4 regions of the Klebsiella sp. PK18 genome follow, and region 1 is predicted to be linked to each of the others. Evidence: predicted binding sites of a transcription regulator. Region 1 holds the regulator's gene; each other region holds the start of a gene.
What was found. The regulator Fur, encoded in region 1, represses iron uptake genes when iron is present. The targets are predictions, from matches to a motif close to ATAATAATGAGAACNACTATCAA.

Region 1 (2,207 bases):
TATCCCGACCTGGTACTACGGCGAAGCGCAGTGTGACTGGGACGACTTCTTCCCGACGCTGGAAGAGATCGACTTCAATGGTAAACTGGTGGCGCTGTTCGGCTGTGGCGACCAGGAAGACTACGCAGAATACTTCTGCGACGCGCTGGGCACCATCCGCGACATCATTGAGCCGCGCGGCGCGACCATCGTCGGTCACTGGCCGACAGCCGGGTATCATTTTGAGGCCTCCAAAGGCCTGGCAGATGACGACCACTTCGTCGGCCTCGCCATTGATGAAGACCGCCAGCCGGAGCTGACCAACGAGCGCGTTGAGAAATGGGTGAAGCAGGTTGCCGAAGAGCTGCACCTCGAAGAAATCAAAAACGCCTGATGATTAAGCGGCGCAATCATTGAGTTGCGTCGCATTAATAGACAAAAGCAATCAAACTAATAGCTACAAGTTTTTAACTTTTAATCACATATCTGTACAATGTCCTCTGATTCTACGAGGCACGTGACGCAGTTTGTAGCTGGTGCCTCGTTTTTGACAGCAAACCAGGCCTGATGCTTGCAGTTTTCATTTACCAGTGGCAGTTCTATAATGAGACGCATTACGTCGGGTTAATTTCTGTATGACTTCCGTTGAAGGAAGTAGATCGTTTAGCAACAGGACAGATTCCGCATGACTGACAACAATACCGCATTAAAGAAGGCTGGCCTGAAAGTCACACTTCCTCGACTGAAAATCCTTGAAGTGCTGCAGGAACCGGATAACCATCATGTCAGTGCGGAAGACTTATATAAACGCCTGATCGACATGGGCGAAGAGATCGGTCTGGCGACCGTTTACCGCGTACTCAACCAGTTTGATGATGCCGGTATCGTGACTCGTCATAATTTTGAAGGCGGTAAATCCGTTTTCGAACTGACCCAGCAGCATCACCACGATCACCTGATTTGCCTCGACTGCGGCAAAGTGATCGAATTCAGCGATGACTCGATCGAATTACGCCAGCGTGAAATTGCCTCCCGCCACGGCATCCGCCTGACCAACCACAGTCTGTATCTGTACGGTCATTGTGCGGAAGGTGATTGCCGCGAGGACGAACACGCCCACGACGCGGTGGAAAAATAATTCCCCGCTTCGCTGAGACTGAAAAGCCAACCTGCCGGTTGGCTTTTTTATGGGCGCCTCTGCTGCCCTTACCGCTCTCGTCCCACAGGTGACCTTCCCGCGTCCCCGTTTTGTCCGGAGAGTTGATATGGAACTTCGCCAGCTACGCTATTTTGTGCGCATTGTTGAAACCGGCAGCATGGGGCGCGCCGCGCTTGATCTTAATATCGGCGTCTCGGCGCTCAGCCAGCAGATCGCACGCCTGGAAAACGAACTGGCCATTCGCCTGCTGCAGCGGACCTCCCGCGGGGTCACGCCCACCAGCGCGGGTCTCGCTTTCTACTCGCAGGCACAGCTGGCGCTGCGCCATGCCGATGATGCCATCCTCGCCGCCCGCGAGGCGCGCCTGTCAGGCCACGTTAGCGTCGGCATGGCCCCCAGCACCGCCTCCGTTCTCGGCGTCCCGTTCATCAATGCGATGCGCGAAAGCTATCCCGACGTGCGCCTGCATTTGGTGGAAAGCCTCTCCGGTAATCTGGAGCGGATGATCAACACCCGCCAGCTCGATTTAGCTATCGTTTTCCAGCAGGAAAAGATCCTGCGCTGGAGCGCCAGACCGGTGCTGGAAGAACGCCTGTTCCTGATTGGCACCCATGCGCTGTTGGCCCCCCTGCAGGAGGACCACATCTCCCCTGACCAGCTCACCTCCCTGCCGTTGATTATGCCAAGCCAGGGCCATGGCCATGGCCTGCGCGGCAGGCTGGAGGCAGTTTGCCAGCAGCATCATCTCAGCGTTGAGGTGGTGGCGGACATTGACGGTCTGGCCCTGCTGATGCAGGCCGTGCGCAGCGGACTGGGGGCCACCCTGCAGCCCGGGGCCGCCATCTCCCACCTCGACCATCAGGCGCTGAGGGTGATCGACGTCGTCAACCCGATACTCAGTCGCCCCAACTTTCTGGTCAGTCTGTCTGATGATGAACTCACTCCGGCAGGCCTTGCGGCTCGAGTGATACTCAGCAAAGTCATGCGCCAGCTGGTGGAGTCTGACCGCTGGCCGGGTGCTACCCTTTACGCTCACTAAACCCCTCTTTAGCATTACACCATAGCGCCT
Region 2 (2,207 bases), 380 kb from region 1:
TACCCGCTTTAACGGTCACCTGCATCGGCTCGCACTGCTTGTCGTTGACGGTGACTTTGACCTGCGGGATATCCGCAGCCTGAGCACCCAATGCAGAGCTGAGCAGCGCGGCCACGGTCGCCCGCAGCGCATTACGGCGAAAATGAATCATCATGATCATCCCTTTCGGTAAGTAGAGTGTCGCTTATAAGCTCGCAGCGCCCGGTCAGGCAGCCCGCGAGGCAGTGGTATTATTCCGCGGCGGCAGGGCAAACAGCACCAGCGCCGGGATCAGATAAAGCAGATAGACCGCCACTTCGCTAACGCTCGGGGTCTCCTGGTAGCCGAAGATCCCTTCAAGCAGTGTGCCGAACAGCGTATGCGTCGACAGCACGTTGCTCAGATCGAAGGCCGTATCCTGGAACAGGTTCCACAGGCCAGCCTCGTGGAAGGCGCGGATCGCCCCCGCGGCCAGGCCAGCGGCCACCAGCAGAATAAACAGGCTGGTCCATTTGAAGAACACGCCGAGGTTAAGGCGGATACCGCCCCAGTAGAGCAGGAAGCCCAGCACGATTGCCGTGGCCAGGCCCAGCAGCGCCCCCAGCGGCGGCCAGATGCCGACATCCTGCTGGAATGCCGCCAGCAGAAAGAAGACCGACTCCAGCCCCTCACGGGCAACGGCGAAAAAGACCATCATCACCAGCGCCCAGCCATGGTGATTACCGCGCTGCAGCGCCTTGTCCACGGCCTGCTCCAGTTGCTGTTTAACGTTGCGCGAGACATTGCGCATCCAGAAGACCATCCAGGTCAGGATCACCACCGCGATGACCGCGACGATCCCCTCGAACAACTCCTGTTCGCGCTGAGGAAATTCCCCGGTGGTTTCGTTGATAAAAATGCCTAAGCCAAGACACAGCGCCGCCGCGAGGATCACGCCAATCCACATCACGCCAATCCAGTTGCCGCGCTGGGTGCGTTTCAGATAGCTGGCGATCAGGCTGACAATCAGCGCCGCCTCAAGGCCTTCGCGTAACATAATGAGAAATGGGACAAACATGCCAATACCCTTAAATGTAAAGCACCGTCAACGAATGCAAAAACAGGTAATATTTATGATAGTGATTATCATTACAATACTCAGAAACACAAGCGAAATGTTTAGAGAATGATGACTATCTGTAAATAAATCGCTGGCAAATAATGACTTACGAAAATATTCGCCTGTTATGAGGGAAAAGAATAAGCAAAGGATTTTTTACGCCAGATATTTACCCGTGGCGGCGGCTATGGCTAAATGGCGGCCTTATTGACCTGCGAAAAGAACAACATGACTGCATTTTTTCATTTCCTGCTGGCGCTGGTGGTGATCCTCGCCCTGGCCTGGCTTGTCAGCTACGACAGACAAAAAATTCGTATTCGTTACATTCTCCAGTTGATTATTATCGAAATAGCGCTCGCCTTCTTTTTCCTGCACGCAGAAAGCGGCCTGTGGCTGGTGAAAAATATCTCCGGCTTTTTTGCTTCACTGTTAGGCTTTGCCGCCGAAGGGACCAATTTCGTCTTTGGCGGCATGAGCGAAAAAGGGTTAGCCTTTATTTTTCTTGGCGTCCTGTGTCCGATTGTGTTTATTTCCGCGCTGATTGGTATTCTTCAGCACTGGCGGATCCTGCCGATTTTCATTCGTGTCATCGGCACCCTGCTGTCGAAGGTAAACGGCATGGGTAAGCTGGAATCTTTCAACGCCGTCAGCTCGCTGATCCTCGGCCAGTCGGAGAACTTCATCGCCTACAAGGGCGTACTGGGCGACCTCTCCTCACGGCGTCTGTTCACCATGGCGGCGACGGCCATGTCGACCGTATCGCTGTCGATTGTCGGCGCCTATATGACCATGCTGGATGCCAAATATGTCGTCGCGGCGCTGATCCTGAATATGTTCAGTACCTTTATCGTGCTGTCGGTGATTAACCCGACGCGGCCGGACAGCGAGCAGGAAATAAAACTCGAGAAGCTGCATGAATCGCAGAGTTTCTTTGAAATGCTCGGGGAATATATTCTGGCCGGCTTTAAAGTGGCGATGATTATTCTGGCGATGCTGATCGGCTTTATCGCCCTGATCAGCGCCATTAACGCGCTGTTCGCTACCCTGTTTGGTCTCAGCTTCCAGCAGATCCTCGGCTACGTCTTTTATCCGCTGGCCTGGCTTATCGGCATCCCGCTGAGCGATGCGC
Region 3 (2,207 bases), 700 kb from region 1:
CCAGCTTTGCTGTCCTGACGCCAAACGTCGGCGCGGTGGTCATCAATACCATCAGCAACCTGATATCCGCCCTGTTGCTGATCTATTTATTCCGCGTGTATATGCTTATCCGCAACTAATCTTAACCAGGATCGGGGTCTTCCCCGGTCCGTCCTGAAAGACGGGATCGATGTATGAAGCAGTTTCTGGATTTTTTACCGCTGGTGGTCTTCTTTGCCTTCTATAAGCTTTACGATATCTACGCCGCCACCACCGCGCTGATCGTCGCGACCGCTATCGTGCTGATCTACAGCTGGGTACGCTACCGTAAAGTCGAAAAAATGGCGCTGATCACCTTTGTGCTGGTGGCCGTCTTCGGCGGGTTAACTCTCTTCTTCCACAATGATGAGTTTATTAAATGGAAGGTGACGGTGATCTATGCCCTGTTCGCTGGCGCGCTGCTGTTCAGCCAGTGGGTGATGAAAAAGCCGTTGATCCAGCGCATGCTGGGCAAAGAGCTGGCCCTGCCGCAGCAGGTCTGGTCGCGGCTTAACCTGGCCTGGGCGGTGTTCTTTATCCTTTGCGGGCTGGCCAATATCTATATCGCCTTCTGGCTGCCGCAGAATATCTGGGTGAACTTCAAGGTCTTTGGCTTAACCGCCCTCACGCTGGTCTTTACCCTGCTGAGCGGGATCTACATCTACCGCCATATGCCGCAGGACGACCACCACTAACTCCTCCGCCGGCGCGCCATCGCGCGCCGCGCTCACCCCCTATAATCTCACTGCGCTGGCAAACATTCCCTGCAGCCACACAACCTCAGCGCATACGCTGACAGCTTTCCGGTCACACTGTGCAGGCTCTCTTCACGATTTCTCTCAACTGCATAAAAAGTTGCGGTAATTGTGAGGATTTTATGGAGATTCATCTCGTTACATTGTAATGATAATGGTTATCATTAATATTCTCGATCTCATTTTGCATTGCTTTGAAAAGGATATTTACATGAGATCGCCGCAATATTCTGTCCCCACGACCCTGGCGCTGGTCATATCCAGTCTCCTCGCCCCTAACGCCTTTGCTGAAGAATCAGAACAAGATACCGAAACGATGATTGTGCGCAGTACGGCGGAAGAGGTGCTTAAGCAACAGCCCGGGGTGTCGATTATCACGGCAGATGATATTGCTAAGCAGCCGCCGGTCAACGATCTCTCAGACATCATCCGTAAAATGCCCGGGGTGAACTTGACCGGCAACAGCGCCAGCGGCAGTCGGGGCAACAACCGCCAGATTGATATCCGCGGCATGGGGCCGGAGAACACCCTGATCCTGATAGATGGGGTACCGGTCACGTCACGTAACGCGGTTCGCTATAGCTGGCGCGGCGAACGCGATACCCGGGGCGACAGCAACTGGGTACCTGCAGAGATGGTCGAACGGATTGAAGTTCTCCGCGGTCCGGCAGCCGCGCGCTATGGTTCCGGCGCGGCGGGCGGAGTGGTCAATATCATTACCAAACGCCCGACCAACAACTGGCACGGTTCGCTGTCTTTCTTTACCAACCAGCCGGAAAACAACAAGGAAGGCACGACCAATCGCGCTAACTTCAATCTCAGCGGCCCACTGGCCGGCGAAGCGCTGACGATGCGCCTGTATGGCAATATCAATAAAACGGAACCCGACGCCTGGGATATTAACCATGCGCAAAACGGCTCTTACGCTGCGGGGCGCGAAGGGGTACGCAATAAAGATATTAACGCCTTGCTGTCATGGAAAATGACCCCGCAACAGATCCTCGATTTCAGCTACGCCTATAGTCGCCAGGGGAATATCTATGCTGGTGATACCCAGTACAGCAACGGCAATCTTAGCCCGAACGGGCTGGTGGACTCCCTGTACGGCCACGAAACTAATCGCCTCTATCGCCAGTCCTGGGGACTGACCTACAACGGTCTATGGGATTGGGGCCAGTCCAAAGCCGGTGTTTACTACGAGAAAACCAACAATACCCGCCTGCAGGAAGGCTCCACCGGCCGCGTCGAGGGTATGATCAACAGTGAGGATTATGCCACCAGCCGTCTGGAATCCTGGCGTACTACCTCGGAATTCAATGTGCCTTTCTTCTGGCTGGCGGACCAGACGCTGACGCTGGGAATGGAATGGAACCATGATCAGCTCCACGACCCGGCATCAATGCAGGCCACTAACAGCAACGGCGAGACTATCCC
Region 4 (2,207 bases), 2.5 Mb from region 1:
GCGCGATGAAGCCGATCAGCATCGCCGCCACGATAATCGCGACTTTAAAGCCCGCCAGGATGTACTCGCCCAGCATTTCGAAGAAGCTCTGGCCTTCGTGCAGATTCGACATCTGCAGATTTTCTTCGCTCTCTTCCACGCGGTACGGGTTAATCAATGACAGAACGATAAAGGTGCTGAACATGTTGAGCACCAGCGCCGCGACGACATACTTCGGCTGCAGCATGGTCATGTACGCGCCTACGATCGACATCGACACGGTGGACATCGCCGTCGCCGCCATGGTGTACATGCGGTTGCGCGACATTTTGCCGAGAATATCTTTATAGGCGATAAAGTTTTCCGACTGACCGAGGATCAGCGAGCTCACGGCGTTGAAGGATTCCAGCTTGCCCATGCCGTTGATTTTCGACAGAACGGTACCGATGGCGCGGATGACAATCGGCAGGATACGAATATGCTGCAAAATACCGATCAACGCGGAAATGAAGACGATAGGGCACAGAACCTTAAGGAAGAAGAAGGCCAGACCTTTATCGTTCATGCTGCCGAACACGAAGTTTGTCCCTTCGTTGGCAAACCCGAGAAGCTTTTCAAACATCTCAGAGAAGCCTTTCACAAAACCCAGACCAATATCGGAGTTCAGGAAGAACCAGGCCAGCAGGACTTCGATGACAAGCAGTTGAACAACATAACGAATACGGATCTTTTTACGGTCGTGACTGACCAACAGGGCCAGTATAGCCACCACAACGATCGCGAGGACAAAATGCAAGACGCGGTCCATAGTTGCTCCAAATATGAGGCAGGTTAAATTTCCGTGCACATTCTATGCAACGGCTTTAAAGAAAACGAGATCAATTGCACACTATTGCAAGGAACTGTGACCAATGGCAAAAATAGTGATCAAACATCCACTTTTGTTATGTTACGTAAAGGTTTTAAAAGTTGCATTCTTGTACTACTCTTAGTACTGGGCACGCTCTCGTGTTCTAACGCCCGTTTCTCATTTCCGGCCAGCTATTGTTCCCGCCTATCACAGCAATCATTATCTCCATTTTAAATGAACTTGATAATCATTCGCATTTTGATAGCATGAAACATAGCAAAGGCTATATTTCCAGAGGCAGAAGATGACTAGCAGTCGCGTTGAGAATAGCAGTAGTCGCGCCGCGCGCAAGGTGAAGCTCGCCCTCATGGGGCCCGCTTTCGTCGCTGCCATTGGCTATATCGACCCCGGTAATTTCGCCACTAACATTCAGGCTGGCGCCAGCTTTGGCTATCAGCTGCTGTGGGTGGTGGTATGGGCCAACCTGATGGCGATGCTGATCCAGGTGCTCTCTGCCAAACTGGGCATTGCCACCGGCAAAAATCTGGCCGAGCAGATCCGTGACCATTACCCGCGACCGGTGGTATGGTTCTATTGGGTGCAGGCGGAAATCATTGCGATGGCCACCGACCTGGCTGAATTTATCGGCGCTGCGATTGGCTTTAAGCTGGTTCTGGGCGTGTCGCTTCTGCAGGGGGCGGTGCTGACCGGGATGGCGACCTTCCTGATCCTGATGCTGCAGCGGCGCGGGCAAAAACCGCTGGAGAAGGTGATCGGCGGGCTGCTGCTGTTTGTCGCCGTGGCCTATGTCGTGGAGTTGATCTTTTCTCAGCCCGCGCTGGCCCCCCTGACAAAAGGGCTGGTGATCCCTACGCTGCCCAACGGCGAGGCGGTATTCTTAGCCGCCGGGGTACTGGGGGCGACCATTATGCCGCACGTTATCTACTTACATTCCTCGCTTACCCAGCATCTGCACGGCGGTACGCGGAAAGAACGCTATAACGCGACCCGCTGGGATGTGGCGATTGCCATGACCATTGCCGGGTTCGTCAACCTGGCGATGATGGCGACCGCCGCGGCGGCATTCCATTTCAACGGCCATACCGGCGTCGCCGATCTCGATCAGGCTTATAGAACGCTGGAGCCACTGCTGAGCCACGCGGCGGCGACCATCTTTGGTCTGAGCCTGGTCGCTGCAGGTTTATCATCGACGGTAGTGGGTACCCTGGCAGGGCAGGTCGTCATGCAGGGGTTTATCCGCTTTCATATTCCGCTGTGGTTTCGCCGGGCGGTCACCATGCTGCCGTCGTTTGTGGTGATCCTGCTGGGGCTGGATCCTACGCGTATCCTGGTGATGAGTCAGGTGCTGCTGAGCTTT

Region 2: efeU (iron uptake transporter permease EfeU) is a predicted target of Fur. The motif match lies at 1,092-1,114, and genes of this name have one in related genera.
Region 3: AC3EMD_RS15695 (TonB-dependent siderophore receptor) is a predicted target of Fur. The motif match lies at 922-944, and genes of this name have one in related genera.
Region 4: AC3EMD_RS06990 (Nramp family divalent metal transporter) is a predicted target of Fur. The motif match lies at 1,070-1,092, and genes of this name have one in related genera.

The regions. Positions count from the first base shown of each region.
Region 1 is NZ_CM173493.1:3,899,468-3,901,674, forward strand. Features, by position in the region: gene fldA (flavodoxin FldA) at 1-373, shown strand, start outside; gene fur (ferric iron uptake transcriptional regulator) at 665-1,117, shown strand; gene tcuR (tricarballylate utilization LysR family transcriptional regulator TcuR) at 1,245-2,177, shown strand.
Region 2 is NZ_CM173493.1:3,520,350-3,522,556, forward strand. Features, by position in the region: gene efeO (iron uptake system protein EfeO) at 1-154, opposite strand, end outside; gene efeU (iron uptake transporter permease EfeU) at 206-1,036, opposite strand; gene AC3EMD_RS17315 (NupC/NupG family nucleoside CNT transporter) at 1,307-2,207, shown strand, end outside.
Region 3 is NZ_CM173493.1:3,199,939-3,202,145, forward strand. Features, by position in the region: gene AC3EMD_RS15685 (YciC family protein) at 1-119, shown strand, start outside; gene AC3EMD_RS15690 (septation protein A) at 174-713, shown strand; gene AC3EMD_RS15695 (TonB-dependent siderophore receptor) at 985-2,207, shown strand, end outside.
Region 4 is NZ_CM173493.1:1,416,047-1,418,253, forward strand. Features, by position in the region: gene nupC (nucleoside permease NupC) at 1-787, opposite strand, end outside; gene AC3EMD_RS06990 (Nramp family divalent metal transporter) at 1,134-2,207, shown strand, end outside.